Regions from separate parts of the Streptomyces sp. PKA51 genome, predicted to be linked through region 2. Evidence: riboswitches for the same ligand, from Rfam matches in the RefSeq annotation. Region 2 holds a riboswitch; each other region holds the start of a gene.
What was found. A riboswitch is a leader RNA that binds a small molecule or an ion and turns the genes downstream of it on or off. The one in region 2 is predicted to bind cobalamin.
Positions count from the first base shown of each region.

Region 1: it holds a riboswitch for cobalamin, as region 2 does, so the genes downstream of both, AC27L3_RS19355 (cobalamin biosynthesis protein) here and metE (5-methyltetrahydropteroyltriglutamate--homocysteine S-methyltransferase) in region 2, are expected to answer to the same signal.
Region 3: it holds a riboswitch for cobalamin, as region 2 does, so the genes downstream of both, nicT (Nickel transporter NicT) here and metE (5-methyltetrahydropteroyltriglutamate--homocysteine S-methyltransferase) in region 2, are expected to answer to the same signal.
Region 4: it holds a riboswitch for cobalamin, as region 2 does, so the genes downstream of both, cobN (cobaltochelatase subunit CobN) here and metE (5-methyltetrahydropteroyltriglutamate--homocysteine S-methyltransferase) in region 2, are expected to answer to the same signal.

Region 1 covers NZ_BAAJPZ010000012.1:162,389-165,889, reverse strand. The annotation lists gene AC27L3_RS19365 (inorganic phosphate transporter) at 1-1,008, shown strand, start outside; gene AC27L3_RS19360 (hypothetical protein) at 1,035-1,259, shown strand; cobalamin riboswitch at 1,440-1,560, shown strand; gene AC27L3_RS19355 (cobalamin biosynthesis protein) at 1,619-2,590, shown strand; gene AC27L3_RS19350 (cobyric acid synthase) at 2,620-3,501, shown strand, end outside.
Region 2 covers NZ_BAAJPZ010000033.1:19,265-22,765, reverse strand. The annotation lists gene AC27L3_RS28380 (enoyl-CoA hydratase/isomerase family protein) at 1-173, opposite strand, end outside; partial or broken gene AC27L3_RS28375 (hypothetical protein) at 170-274, opposite strand; gene AC27L3_RS28370 (hypothetical protein) at 554-1,057, shown strand; gene AC27L3_RS28365 (hypothetical protein) at 1,044-1,577, opposite strand; cobalamin riboswitch at 1,715-1,954, shown strand; gene metE (5-methyltetrahydropteroyltriglutamate--homocysteine S-methyltransferase) at 2,125-3,501, shown strand, end outside.
Region 3 covers NZ_BAAJPZ010000002.1:171,253-174,753, reverse strand. The annotation lists gene AC27L3_RS03205 (APC family permease) at 58-1,590, opposite strand; cobalamin riboswitch at 1,739-1,961, shown strand; gene nicT (Nickel transporter NicT) at 1,992-3,188, shown strand.
Region 4 covers NZ_BAAJPZ010000002.1:195,811-199,311, forward strand. The annotation lists gene cobN (cobaltochelatase subunit CobN) at 1-1,448, opposite strand, end outside; cobalamin riboswitch at 1,484-1,615, opposite strand; gene AC27L3_RS03300 (cobalamin biosynthesis protein CobG) at 1,723-2,994, shown strand; gene AC27L3_RS03305 (precorrin-8X methylmutase) at 2,991-3,501, shown strand, end outside.

The sequences.
Region 1 (3,501 bases), on a different contig from region 2:
GCCGGCATCCGGCCCGAAGTGATCTTCGCCGGCCTCGTCGGCGCCATCGTCTGGAACCTGCTCACCTGGCTGGCCGGCCTGCCCTCCAGCTCCTCGCACGCCCTCTTCGGCGGCCTCATCGGTGCCACCGTCGCCTCCGTCGGCTTCCACGCGGTCAACGCCGACAAGGTCGTCATGAAGGTGCTCATCCCCGCGGTCGCCGCACCGATCGTGGCCGGCATCGCCGCCACCGTCGCCACCCGCCTGACCTACCGCCTGGCCAAGGGCCGCGACGAGCGCGACACCGCGAAGGGCTACCGCGCCGGCCAGATCGCCTCGGCCGCCCTGGTCTCCCTCGCCCACGGCACCAACGACGCCCAGAAGACCATGGGCGTCATCACCCTCACCCTGGTCGCCGGCGGCGTCGTCGCCCCGCACTCCGACCCGCCGATGTGGGTCATCGTCTCCGCGGGCCTGGCCATCGCACTCGGCACGTACCTCGGCGGCTGGCGCATCATCCAGACGCTCGGCAAGGGCCTCACCGACATCAAGCCCGCGCAGGGCTTCGCCGCCCAGACCGGCGCCGCCACGGTGATCCTCGCCTCCTCCCACATCGGCTTCGCCCTCTCCACCACCCAGGTCTGCTCCGGCTCGATCATGGGCGCCGGCCTCGGCCGCAAGGGCGGCGTCGTGCGCTGGTCGACCGCCGGCCGCATGGTCGCGGCCTGGGGCCTGACCCTGCCGGCCGCCGGCCTCGTCGCCGCCGGCGCGGCCCTCCTGGCCGACCAGGGCACCTGGGGCGTCACCGCCGTCGCCGTCCTCGGCCTCGCCGTCTGCGGCGGCATCTGGGCCGCCTCGCGCCGCAAGCCGGTCACCCACGACAACGTCAACGACCTCAACGAGCCGCAGGGCATCGCCGCCCCCGCCGCCGAGCCCGTCGGCGTGGTCACCGCGGCCCTCCAGGCCGTCGCCCCGCCGCCGGCCGGCCCCACCGCCGCCCCCGCCCCCACCCCCGCGACGACCGGCTGAGCGCCGGGCACGGAGGAAGAGACACCATGCACATCGACTGGGCAGCTTTCGCCGAGGTCTTCGGGGTCAGCCTCGTGGTGACCGTCGGCCTCGTGGGCCTGTTCACGCTCGGCATCGTCGGCACGTCGCGCAAGGCGGACGCCACCGGCGGCACGGCGGCCTCGGGCGCGCTGGCGCGCACGGGCGCGTACGCGTGCTTCGCGCTGTGCGCCGCGGCCGTGGGATACGGCATCTCGCTGATCGTGGCCTGACACGACGCCGCTTCCGCGGAGGGCGGGACGGGGGTTGTTGCCCCGGTCCCTCCCCCAGCTACCGCTGGGAGGTGCCCCCATTTCCCCGTTTCCCGGGGGGTCCGGGGCGGAGCCCCGGAAGGCGAGTTGACGGGCCTTCCGGGCCCATGGTGGACTGCCCGGGCCAAACGGCGACAGCAGAGGAAGCCGGTGCGAATCCGGCGCGGTCCCGCCACTGTCACCGGGGAGTGTCCCCCCACCCATAGGGCCACGGCGCGAGCCGGAAGGCCGGGGGCGATGCGGATCCGGGAGCCAGGAGACTCTGGTCGCCGGTCACGTCGAGCCAGGGCGAGGACCCTGAGTGAGGACACGCATCGGCCATGCCCTGTCGCGGTTTCGCCTGCGGCGCCGCCCTCGGATTCCTGGGCGACCTGGTTGTCGGTGACCCCCGCAGGGGGCACCCTGTTGCCGCGTTCGGGCGTGCTGCCCACGCCCTGGAGCAGCGCTGGTGGCGCGACGACCGCGGACGCGGTGCGCTGTACGCCGCCGTGTGCACCGGTACCACCGTGGCGGGCGCCGCACTGCTGGCCCGCGCCGTGCGCGGCCGGCGGGGCGCGGACGTCGCCCTGACGGCGGCCGTCACCTGGGCGGTGATCGGCGGGACGTCGCTGGCCCGGGAGGCCCGGGCGATCGGCGGGGCGCTGGCCGCCGGTGATCTGGAGGTGGCCCGGGAGCGGTTGCCGCATCTGTGCGGCCGTGACCCGTCGTCGCTGGACGCCCAGCAGATCGCCCGGGCCGTGGTGGAGTCGGTGGCCGAGAACACCTCGGACGCCGTCGTCGGCGCCCTGGTGTGGGGCGCGCTCGCGGGCGTACCGGGCCTGGTGGGCTTCCGCGCGGTGAACACGCTGGACGCGATGGTCGGTCACAAGTCGCCGCGCCACCGCCGCTTCGGCTGGGCGTCGGCCCGGTTGGACGACGTCGTCGGCTGGCCCGGTGCGCGGCTGACCGCGGCCCTGGCGGTGCTGGCCGCGCCGGATCCGCGCGGTGCCGCGCGGGTGGCGCGGCGGGACGCGCACCGTCACCCGAGCCCCAACGCCGGCCCGGTCGAGGCGGCGTTCGCGGGGGCGCTGGGGGTACGTCTGGGCGGGACGCTGGCGTACGGCGGCCGCATCGAGCACCGGCCCGTCCTGGGCGCGGAGCTGCGCGCCGTGCGCACCGGAGACATCGAGCGCGCGGTGCGCCTCTCGCGCCGGGTGTCGCTGCTGGCGCTGGGCTGTGCGGTCGGGGGCCGGGCAGTGGGCAGCCTTCTGAGGGCCGGGACGACGAGGACTGGGAAAGCGAGGAACCGGTGACATCGCAACCGCGGGGCGGGAGCCTGCTGGTGGCCGGGACCACCTCGGACGCGGGCAAGAGCGTGGTGACGGCGGGCATCTGCCGCTGGTTGTCCCGCAAGGGCGTCAAGGTCGCGCCGTTCAAGGCGCAGAACATGTCGCTCAATTCGTTCGTGACGCGCGAGGGCGCGGAGATAGGGCGGGCGCAGGCCATGCAGGCGGCCGCGGCGCGCGTCGAGCCGAGTGCGCTGATGAACCCGGTGCTGCTCAAGCCCGGCAGCGACCGCAGCAGCCAGGTCGTGCTGATGGGCAGGCCGGTGGGCGAGCTGAGCGCCCGCGGTTACCACCAGGGGCGCCAGGAGCAGCTGTTCGCCACGGTGACGGAGTGCCTGGCCGAGCTGCGGCGTACGCACGACGCGGTGATCTGCGAGGGCGCCGGCAGTCCGGCGGAGATCAACCTGCGCCGTTCCGACATCGTCAACATGGGTCTGGCCCGGGCCGCGCGCCTGCCCGTCGTCGTGGTCGGCGACATCGACCGCGGCGGTGTCTTCGCGTCCTTCTTCGGGACGACGGCGCTGCTCTCGCCCGAGGACCAGGAGCTGATAGCGGGCTACGTGGTCAACAAGTTCCGGGGCGATGTGACGCTGCTGGAGCCGGGCCTGGAGATGCTGCGCGACCTGACGGGCCGGGCGACGTTCGGCGTGCTGCCCTTCGCCCACGGCCTGGGCATCGACGAGGAGGACGGCCTGCGGGTCTCCCTGCGCGGCACGGTCCGCGAGTCCGTCGTCGCCCCGCCGCACGGCGCGGACATCCTGCGGGTCGCCGTGTGCGCGGTACCGCTGATGTCGAACTTCACCGACGTGGACGCGCTGGCGGCCGAACCGGGCGTCGTCGTGCGGTTCGTGGACCGCCCCGAGGAGCTCGCCGACGCG
Region 2 (3,501 bases):
GTGACGACCACCGTCTCGACGGCGGGATCCTTCTCCCATTCCGCGAGGGCCTGGTCGATGCGGGTCACCATGGCGTGGGTCAGGGCGTTGAGGGCCCGGGGCCGATTGAGGGTCAGGTACGCCGCGCGGCCCTCGGTGCGCAGCAGGACGTCGGTGTCGCCGGGGACCGTCATCGCCGGCCGCCCGTCAGGTCCCGGGCCACGATCGGAGGCATGATCTCGTTCGTCCCTTCCAGGATGCGGTGCGCCCGAAGATCGCGAACGATGGACGGCACGGCGAGCGCGAGCCGTAGGGCACGAAGGCCACCGCATGCCCGACGCGCCTCGCGTCAGCGGCGGTACCGTCCCGGATGCGCACCGGCTTCCCCGCACCGCGGATCTTGCCCCGAACATATAGTTGGACGTCCTACCAAGTCCAGCCCCTCAAGGGCCGGGCCGCCCCCGCCTTGGTCGAAGCAGGCAACCTCGGCCGCACAACGGGCCGCGGTTTCCACCGCCACGACCGGGGGTGAAGCCGTGCGCCTTGTGGAGGCGCGCTGAGTAGGGTCACCGCCATGACCAAGGCGAAAGGGCGATGGCCCAAGCCCGATCCCGACGGCAACGGCAACGGCGACGGCGACGTCGAGGACGTGACGCTGCTGATCCTCGAATGGCTGGGCGAGCACGGCATAAACGCCATGATCCGCATCGATGCCGAGCGCCTGCAGGAAGGGCTGCCGGCATGGACGTTCGCCGCCGGCGGGGTGCCGTGCTTCGCCCGGGCCTGGGGGTGGCGCGTCGACTGCGGGCCGTCGGTGGCCGATCGCGCAGTTCCCCGCGCCCCTTACGGGGCGCTGTGGGCTGGTGCAGTGCCCCGTCAGGGGCGCGGGGAACTGCGCGACAAGCCACGACGCACCCGCAGACGGGGTGCCGTGTCGCGCCCACGCGGCGGTAGCCGCAAATCGACACGGCCCCTTACGGGGCGCTGCACGATCCGCTGGACAGGCCCTGGCCCGAACCCAGTGGCGATCGACGCGGCGAGCGGCCGCGTTCGCTACCGGGCGGCTACTTCCACGTAGCGAGCGTCTCGCTGCGCCGTGTCCACGTGACGGTGGACGGCGCCTTCGCGTCGTCCGGTGCGACGAAGACGGCGCAGCCGCCGACGCTCGTTCCTGCGGGGGCTTTCTTGAACGTCGTGTGGTCGGCTCCGACGCATTTGTCGAAGTGGCCGGTGGTCAGGGGTTCGGTCGGGTCGCCCGTGGGTTCCATGGAGGGGAGGACGATCAGCTCCGTCAGCTGTGTGCCGTCGCTCCACACCTCGAAGTGCGAGGTCTCGTCGTTGTCGTTGCCCTCGGCCGTCTTCGTGAGTTTGAAGCGGACGTAGTAGGGGGTTTTGCCCGTGTATTTCGACGAGTCCTGGAGCAGGGTGAGGTCGGCGTGGGTGCCCTTTTCCACGCGTACGACGGTCACCCCGACGGTGCCGCTCCTGTCGCCGGCGACGGTTGCCTTCTCGCCGAACTTCAGGGTCTGCCCCGAGTCGGCGCAGCCGGCCAGGGCCAGTATTCCCACGGCAGCCGTCCACAGTGCCCGGCGCTTCATGTCGTCTCCCCAGCAGCATTGTTCTCGTGCCCGCCGGAGCCTACCCCTCGGCTGGGCATGCTCCGGACAACGAACGGCACCGGCCGATCCGCTGCCGTCCGTGACCGGCATACGAACAGCCCTGTGCGCAAAGGCGCTTCTCCCTCTAGGGTGGCGGTGCAGCTGGTTCGCCCCGTCCGCCAGGCGGGAGGCGTCGTAAGAGGGAACCCGGTGGGAATCCGGGACTGCCCCGCAGCGGTGAGCGGGAACGACCGCCGTCATACGCACTGGGTCCGGACGGGCCCGGGAAGCGACGGCCAGTAGGTGTCCGCCGGGAGGTGTTCTTTCCGGCAGGCGTGCCCGCGAGTCCGAAGACCTGCCGCTGCCCGCGTGCGAGCCTTCGTGCGCGGCCATCCCGGTGACCTCGAGGGCGGGTCGGCGTACACAGGCGTACCGCAGCGGACGGATCCACGTGACGACGGTGGTGTCCCGGGCGGGTCTGTCGTCACCCCTTCGCGCCCTCGTCGGGCACCGGGCTTTCCGGGAGAAACTCGCGAAGGAGAGTTCCGTGACCAGCACGTCCGCAGCCGCGGCAGCACGCGCCGCCGTGCTCGGCTACCCCCGTCAGGGGCAGGGCCGTGAACTGAAGAAGGCGATCGAGGGCTACTGGAAGGGCGAGGTCACCGCCGACGCCCTGCACCGGACGGCCACCGCGCTGCGCCGCACCAACTGGCTGCAGCTCGCCGACGCCGGCGTCCACGAGGTGCCGACCGGCGACTTCTCGTACTACGACCACGTCCTGGACACCAGCGTCATGGTCGGCGCGATCCCCGCCCGGCACCGGGCCGCCGTCGAGGCCGGCGCCCTGGACGGGTACTTCGCCATGGCCCGCGGCACCCAGGAGGTGGCGCCGCTGGAGATGACCAAGTGGTTCGACACCAACTACCACTACCTCGTCCCGGAACTCGGCCCCGACACCGTCTTCACCGCCGACTCCACCCAGCAGGTCACGCAGCTGAAGGAGGCCCTCGCCCTCGGCCTCGCCGCCCGCCCCGTCCTGGTCGGCCCGGTCACCTACCTCCTGCTGGCCAAGCCCGCACCCGGCGTCGACGCAGGCTTCCCACCGCTGACTCTGCTGGACCGGCTGCTGCCCGTGTACGCCGAGGTCCTCGCCGATCTGCGGGCCGCCGGCGCCACGTGGGTCCAGCTGGACGAGCCCGCCCTCGTGCAGGACCGCACCCCGGCCGAGCTGAACGCCGTCGCCCGCGCCTACCGCGAGCTCGGCGCCCTCACCGACCGCCCGCAGCTGCTGGTCGCCTCCTACTTCGACCGTCTCGGCGAGGCCCTGCCCGTCCTGGCCAAGGCCCCCGTCGAGGGCCTCGCCCTCGACTTCACGCGCCCCGCCGCCGCGGGCCTCGACGACCTCGCGGCCGTCGGCGGCCTGCCCGGCAAGCGCCTGGTCGCCGGCGTCGTCGACGGCCGCAACGTGTGGATCAACGACCTCGAGAAGTCCCTGGCCACCCTCGGCACCCTCCTCGGCCTCGCCGACCGGGTCGACGTCGCCACCTCCTGCTCCCTGCTGCACGTCCCCCTCGACGCCACCGCCGAGCGGGACATCGACCCGCAGATCGTCCGCTGGTTCTCCTTCGCCCGTCAGAAGGCCCGCGAGGTCGCGATCCTCGCCAAGGGCCTCGCCCACGGCACCGACTCCATCGCCGCGGAACTCGCCGCCAACCGCGCCGACCTCGCCTCCCGCGCGAACTCGGCGATCACCCGGGACCCGGCGGTGCGCGCCCGCGCCGCCGCCGTCACCGCCGCCGACACCCACCGCTGCCGGCCGTACGCCGAACGGGCCGCCGCCCAGCGCGCCCACCTGGGCCTGCCGCTCCTGCCGACGACCACCATCGGCTCCTTCCCCCAGACGAGCGAGCTGCGCACCGTCCGC
Region 3 (3,501 bases), on a different contig from region 2:
CCCACGAAAGCACGGGCGCCCGCAGGGGCCCGGCCGGGACGCCGGGCCGACGCCTCGTCAGGCGGGCGCGGTGGTCACGGATCCCTCCTCGCCCTCGGCCTCGCCGCCGGTGCCCGCGGCCCGCCGCGGGAGGTACTCCTCATTGATCTCGCGCGGCCCGAACGGCCACTGCCGCTCGTACGCCGCCCACAGCACGAAGGCCACGCAGCCCGCCCCGACCCAGGCCAGCGACCACTCGATCGGATGCCGCCCCGGCGAACTGCGGTCCGCGAAGCCGTAGATGACGAGCCAGCCCGCCAGCGCCACCAGACCCGGCAGCGGGTAGAGCCACATGCGGTACGGGCGCGGCAGGTCCGGTTGGCGGCGCCGCAGCACGGTCGCGGCGATCACCTGGGAGAGCGCCTGGAGGATCACCATCACGGCCATCAGCAGCTGGATGATCGTGGCGAGGTCGGTATGGCGGCCGATCAGGAAGCCCACGGCGCTGACGACCCCCATCGTCGCCAGGGACAGCCCCGGGAAGCGGTGGCGGGGGTGCAGGGCGCCGAAGCGGCGGAAGAAGACCTTCTCCCGCGCCGCGTCGTAGGGGATGCGCGAGCCGCCCAGGAGGCCGGTGAAGACCGACGCGAAGGCCGTGACGAGGATCAGCACGGTGACGACGTCGGCCGCCGCCTTGCCCCAGGTCTTCTCCATGACGGCCGAGGCGACCGAGGAGGAGGCGGTGGAGGTGGGGTCGAGCATCTCCCGCCAGTCGATGACGCCCAGGGTGCCGATCTGCAGCAGGAGGTAGATGGCCATGATGCCCAGGATCGAGTGCACGATGGCTCTGGGCATGGTGCGCCCGGGGTCCTTGATCTCGGCGCCCATGTAGGCGACGGTGCTGTAGCCGCCGTAGTCGTAGATGCCGATGGTCAGGCCCGCGGCGAAGCCCAGCCAGAACTGATGGCTCGTCATGTCGAAGGCGCCGGCCGGGTAGGTGAAGGCCCGCTCCGGGCTGAAGTGGGTGAAGGCGGCGACGATGACCAGGGACACCGAGGCGATCATCACGCCCCACAGGACGGCCGTGATGCGCGCGATGGACTCCACCCGCCGCCACAGCAGCGCGACGACCAGCGCCACCATGGCCAGGCCCGTCACGTCGCCCTGCGTCTGCGTCATGCCGGGCCACAGATAGCCCAGGTACTGCACGAACCCGATCACGCCGGTGGCCATGGCGAGCGGGATGAAGAGCATCGCCGTCCACACGAACAGGAACGGCATCAGCTTGCCGGTGCGGTACTGGAACGCCTGCCGCAGATAGACGTAACTGCCGCCCGCGCCGGGCATCGCCGCGCCCAGCTCGGCCCACACCAGCCCGTCCGCCAGCGCCAGCACCGCCCCCGCGACGAAGCCGATGACGGCGTGCGGGCCGCCGAACGAGGCGACCATGAGGGGAATGGTGACGAAGGGGCCTATCCCGCACATCTGGCTCATGTTGATGGCCGTGGCCTGGAACAGCCCGATGCGGCGCACGAACACCGTCCGTTGCCCGGGCACCTCGGGGGCGCCGCCGCCCGGGTCCCGCCCCGTCCCCGCTGCCGAATCTGCCATGGCGGTCAGCCCCTTCCGGTCGTTGCCTGCACTCGTAGCACCGGGCCCGGGGCGGCGTCCATCACCCGCGCGGTAGCGGAGGGATGGCCTCCGGCAGATGTCCGGCAGATGAGGTACGGCCGGGGCGGCCATGAGGCCCGTCGGGAGGTTAGGGTGTCCTGGCCGTGGTGTTCGGGAAGACCGGTGCCGGCCCTTCGGGGCCCATTCCGGAGCGGCCCTCGCCACTGTGATCGGGGAGTGACCGTCCCCACTTCGTACGCCGGACCGTCCGGCGCGCGGAAGCCACTGGGCCGCATCCGGCGGCCTGGGAAGGCGGGGCGGTCGCGCGTGCACCCGTCAGCCAGGAGACCGGCCACGGCATCTCGAAGTGATCCACGAGGTGCTGGAGCGTTCAACCCGAGATGTCCACCAACACATCCCTTCCCGTCCACATACCCACCGGCCCGCCGGCCTTCCGCTGGCGCCGCGAGGACACCGTGCGCACCGCCGGCCTGCTGGCCGTCATCGCCGCCCTCCACGTCGTCGCCTTCGGCGTGCTCTACCTGCTCGTCGTGCCGCAGCACTACACCGTCGACTCCAAGGTCTACGGCGTCGGCCTCGGCATCACCGCCTACACCCTCGGCATGCGGCACGCCTTCGACGCCGACCACATCGCCGCCATCGACAACACCACCCGCAAGCTCATGGCCGACGGCAAGCGCCCGGTCTCGGTCGGCTTCTGGTTCGCCCTCGGCCACTCCAGCGTCGTCGTGGTGCTGACCCTGCTGGTGGCCGGCGGCACGCAGCTGGCCGGCACCCTGATGAACGAGGACTCCACCACCCACCAGGTGCTCGGCATCGTCGGCACGTCGATATCCGGCGGCTTCCTCTACCTCATCGCCATCCTCAACCTCGTCGCCCTCGCCGGCATCCTGCGCGTCTTCCGCGCCATGCGCGAGGGCCGCTACGACGAGGGCGAGCTGGAGAAGCAGCTGGACTCGCGCGGCTTCATGAACCGGCTGCTGGGCCGCTTCACCCGCTCGGTCAGCCGCCCCGGCCAGATGTACCCCCTCGGCTTCCTCTTCGGCCTCGGCTTCGACACCGCCACCGAGGTCACGCTGATGGTGATGGCGGGCAGCGGCGCCGCGGCCGGACTGCCCTGGTACGCGATCCTGTGCCTGCCGCTGCTGTTCGCGGCCGGCATGAGCCTCTTCGACACCCTCGACGGCACGTTCATGAACTTCGCCTACCAGTGGGCGTTCTCCAACCCGGTGCGCAAGGTCTACTACAACCTCACCATCACCGGCCTGTCCATCGCCGTCGCGTTCCTCATCGGCACCATCGAGCTGGTCGGCGTCCTGCACGAGAAGCTCGGCCTGGACGATCCCGTCAGCGGCTGGATCGCCGGGCTGAACCTCGACAACGTCGGCTTCGTCATCGTCGGGCTGTTCGTCGTCGTATGGGCGGCGGCACTGGCCTACTGGCGCCTGGCGCGGGTCGAACAGCGCTGGACCGCCCGCACGGCGACGGCCGCCGGCACGGACGGGACCGCCGGCACGGACACGGCCGCCGTCACGGACGGGGACAGTCCCGCCGCGCGCACGCCTTCCGGGCTCTGACGACCGGCGGGCCGCTGCCCGCCGGTTCCTCGCCGACCACCACCAGCGCCGGCCCGCCGCACGTCCGGCAGGTACGGGACGAAGGGTCCCGCTCCCGCTCGATCGCCGCGGCGATCCGGCGCAGGGGGTCGGCGCCGAGGGCCGCTCGCGCCTCGGCATCGGTGTCGGACATGGGCCATCCCGTCGAAAGGTCGTCGTCGACGTTCGCTGTGACAGCGGTTGCCTGGGGCATCCTGGCGCAGGATGCCCGGCCGCGTCAGCGTGTCGGTAGCGGTTCACCCTCCCGGGACGGCCCGGGAGCGGCGCCTAGACT
Region 4 (3,501 bases), on a different contig from region 2:
ATGGGGTTCTCGCCGAAGCCGCGCGGCGGCTGGATGAGGATCAGCAGATTGCCGCGGCGCAGGGCGGCCAGCACGATGTCGCCCTCGGGGTTGCGGCTGCGGTCGACGAACATCTCGCCCGGCGCGGGGCCCCAGTGCTCCTCGACGGCCTCGCGCAGCTCGGCGGGCAGGGCGGCGAACCAGCGCCGGTAGTCGGCGGCCGGGATGCGCACGGGGTTGCGGGCGAGCTGCTCCTCGGTCAGCCACTCCTGGTCGTGGCCGCCGGCCTCGATCAGGGCGCGGATGAGCTCGTCGCCGTCGCCCGACTCCAGGCCCGGCACGGCCTCGTCGCCGAAGTCGTAGCCCTCCTCGCGCAGCCGGCGCAGCAGGGCGACGGCGCTGGCGGGGGTGTCCAGACCCACGGCGTTGCCGATGCGGGAGTGCTTGGTGGGGTAGGCGGACAGCACGAGCGCCAGCCGCTTCTCGGCCGGCGGGGTGTGCCGCAGCCGGGCGTGGCGCACGGCGATCCCGGCGACGCGGGCGGCGCGTTCGAGGTCGGGCACGTAGGCCGGCAGGCCGTCCTCGTCGACCTCCTTGAAGGAGAACGGGACGGTGATGATGCGCCCGTCGAACTCCGGTACGGCCACCTGGGTCGCGGCGTCCAGCGGGGAGAGGCCCTCGTCGTTCTCCTCCCACGCGCTGCGCGGGCCGGTCAGGCACAGCGCCTGCAGGATGGGGACGTCGAGGGCGGCCAGCGCCCCCGCGTCCCACGACTCGTCGTCGCCGCCGGCCGAGGCGTCCGCGGGCCGCGTGCCGCCGGCGGCGAGCACGGTGGTGACGATGGCGTCCGCGTCGCGCAGCGCGTCCACGAGCTCCGGCTCCGGGGCGCGCAGGGAGGCGACGTACAGCGGCTTGGCGCGGCCGCCCGCGTCCTCGATCGCGCCGCACAGGGCCTCGACGAAGGCGGTGTTGCCGCTCATGTGGTGGGCGCGGTAGTAGAGCACCGCCACCAGCGGGCCGGCCGCCCCCGGCTTGGGCGTGCGCTCCAGCTCGCCCCATGCGGGCGCGGCGGCGGGCGGCTCGAAGCCGTGGCCCGTCAGCAGCACGGTGTCGGACAGGAAGCGGGCCAGCTGTTCCAGGTTGGCGGGACCGCCGTGGGCGAGGTAGGCGTGGGCCTCGGCCGCGATGCCGACGGGGACGGTGGAGGTCTCCATCAGCTGTGCGTCGGGGGCCTGTTCGCCGGTGAGCACGACGACCGGCCGCGGCCCGGCCAGCAGCACGTCGAGCCCCTCCTGCCAGGCGCGGATGCCGCCGAGGAGCCGGACGACGACGAGATCGGCGCCCTCCAGGAGGCCGGGCAGCTCGTCCAGCGGCAGCCGGGCGGGATTGGCGAGCCGGTAGGGGACCGGGCCGCCGGCGGCACGGGCACTGAGCAGGTCGGTGTCGGACGTCGACAGGAGCAGGATCACGGCAGGCCTTCCTCGGGGTCCGCGCCCCGGGCGGTGGGAGGACGGCGGGAGTTCCTGACTTCCCACGGAGTACTCGTCGTACTCGGCCGTGGTCACAGTGGCGGGACCGTGCCGGAATCGCACCGGCTTCCTCCCCTGTCGCCGTCGCTGGCGCAGCCATAGTAGCGAGGCGGGGTGGTTTCGGCCCGTCCGGCTTCGAGGAGGCCGCGCGCAGCGCGGTTCGGGGCCCGGGGGCGGAGCCCCGCAGGCCGCAACCCGTCGGTATGCTCCCCGCATGCCCGCCCTGCCCGCTCGTGACCGCGCCGACGCCTGTCCCGGCGCCCTGCGTCTGCACGCCGCGGACGACGGGGCGCTCGCCCGGGTGCGGCTGCCCGGCGGGCTGCTGACGGCGCACCAGGCCGCCGCGCTGGCGGACGCCGCCGAGGCGCTCGGGGACGGCCACCTCGACCTCACCTCCCGCGGCAACGTCCAGTTGCGCGGCCTCTCGGACGCCTGCGGTGCCGGCCTGGCGGCCCGGTTGCGCGCCGCGGGCCTGCTGCCGTCCGACCGTCACGACCGCATCCGCAACGTCGCGGCCTCCCCTCTCGGCGACGGCCGCGTCCGGCAGTGGGTCCGGGAACTGGACCGTCTGCTGTGCTCGGGCGAACCGGACCTTGCCGACCTCTCCGGTCGTTTCCTCTTCGGACTGGACGACGGGCGCGGCGACATCGTCGCCCTCTCCCCCGATGTGACGTTGATCGCAAGCGCCGGCGGTGCCCTGCTCTGCCTCGGCCCCGCCGGCCCCGGCCTGCGCATTGCCGACCGGGACGCCCCGCGGGCCGCGGCCCTGGCGGCCGCCGCCTTCCTCGCCGCGCAGCGCGCGAGCGGTACGCGCGCCTGGCGGCTGCGCGAGCTTCCGCCCGAACACCGGCCCTCGGCCGACGAATTGGCCGGGCGTCTGGACGCCGCCGGCATCCCGTCCTCCCCCGCCACCGTCGCGGTCGCCCCCGGCGCCCCGCCCGAGCCGGGCGTGGTCCCCGGCCCCGGCGGCCGGCCTGCGCTGTCGGTGGCCGCCCCGCTGGGCCGGCTGACCACCGACCGGTGGCGGCTGCTCGCCGGCCTCGCCGAGCAGTACGGCGACGGCGGGCTGCGTGTGACACCCTGGCGCGGCGTCATCGTCCCGGGCCTCGCGCCCGGTACGGATCCGCAGCTGCCGGCCGCCCTGGCCGAGGAGGCCGGGCTGGTCACGTCCGCGGCGTCCGCCTGGCACCGCGCGGGGGCCTGCGCGGGCCGCCCGGGCTGTGCGAAGGCGCTCGCCGACGTGCGCGCCGACGCGGCCGCCGCGCTCGCGCCCGTACGCCCTGGTGGCTCGGGGGCGTTGCCGGTGTACTGGTCCGGGTGCGAACGGCGCTGCGGGCACCCCGGCGGCCGCTGGGTCGACGTGCTGGCGACGGGCGAGGGGGCCTACGAGGTCACCGTGCGCGACGGCCTGCGGGAGGCACCGCCGGTGACGGTGCCGGCGGCAGAACTGGCCGGCGCGGTGGCGGCGGCCCGTACCACGACATGAACGAGGGCAACGAGGGCACAGTGTTCGACTACGACAAGGACGGCGCGTCCATCTACCGCCAGTCCTTCGCCACCATCCGTGCCGAGGCGGACCTCGGCGGGCTGCCGACGGACGTCGCCAGGGTCGCGGTCCGCATGATCCACGCCTGCGGGATGACCGATCTCGTCCGCGACCTCTCCTACTCCCCGCAGGTGGTGGCGGCGGCGCGCGAGGCACTGTGCGCCGGTGCACCGATCCTGTGCGACGCCAACATGGTCGCCTCCGGCGTCACCCGCAAGCGGCTCCCGGCGGACAACGAGGTGCTGTGCACCCTGACCGACCCGGCCGTGCCCGATCTCGCCGCCCGCATGGGCACCACGCGCAGTGCCGCCGCGCTGGAGCTGTGGCGCGAGAAGCTGGGCGGCGCGGTGGTGGCCGTCGGCAACGCGCCGACGGCCCTGTTCCGGCTGCTGGAGATGGTGGCCGAGGGCGCGCCGCGCCCGGCGGCGGTGCTGGGCATCCCGGTCG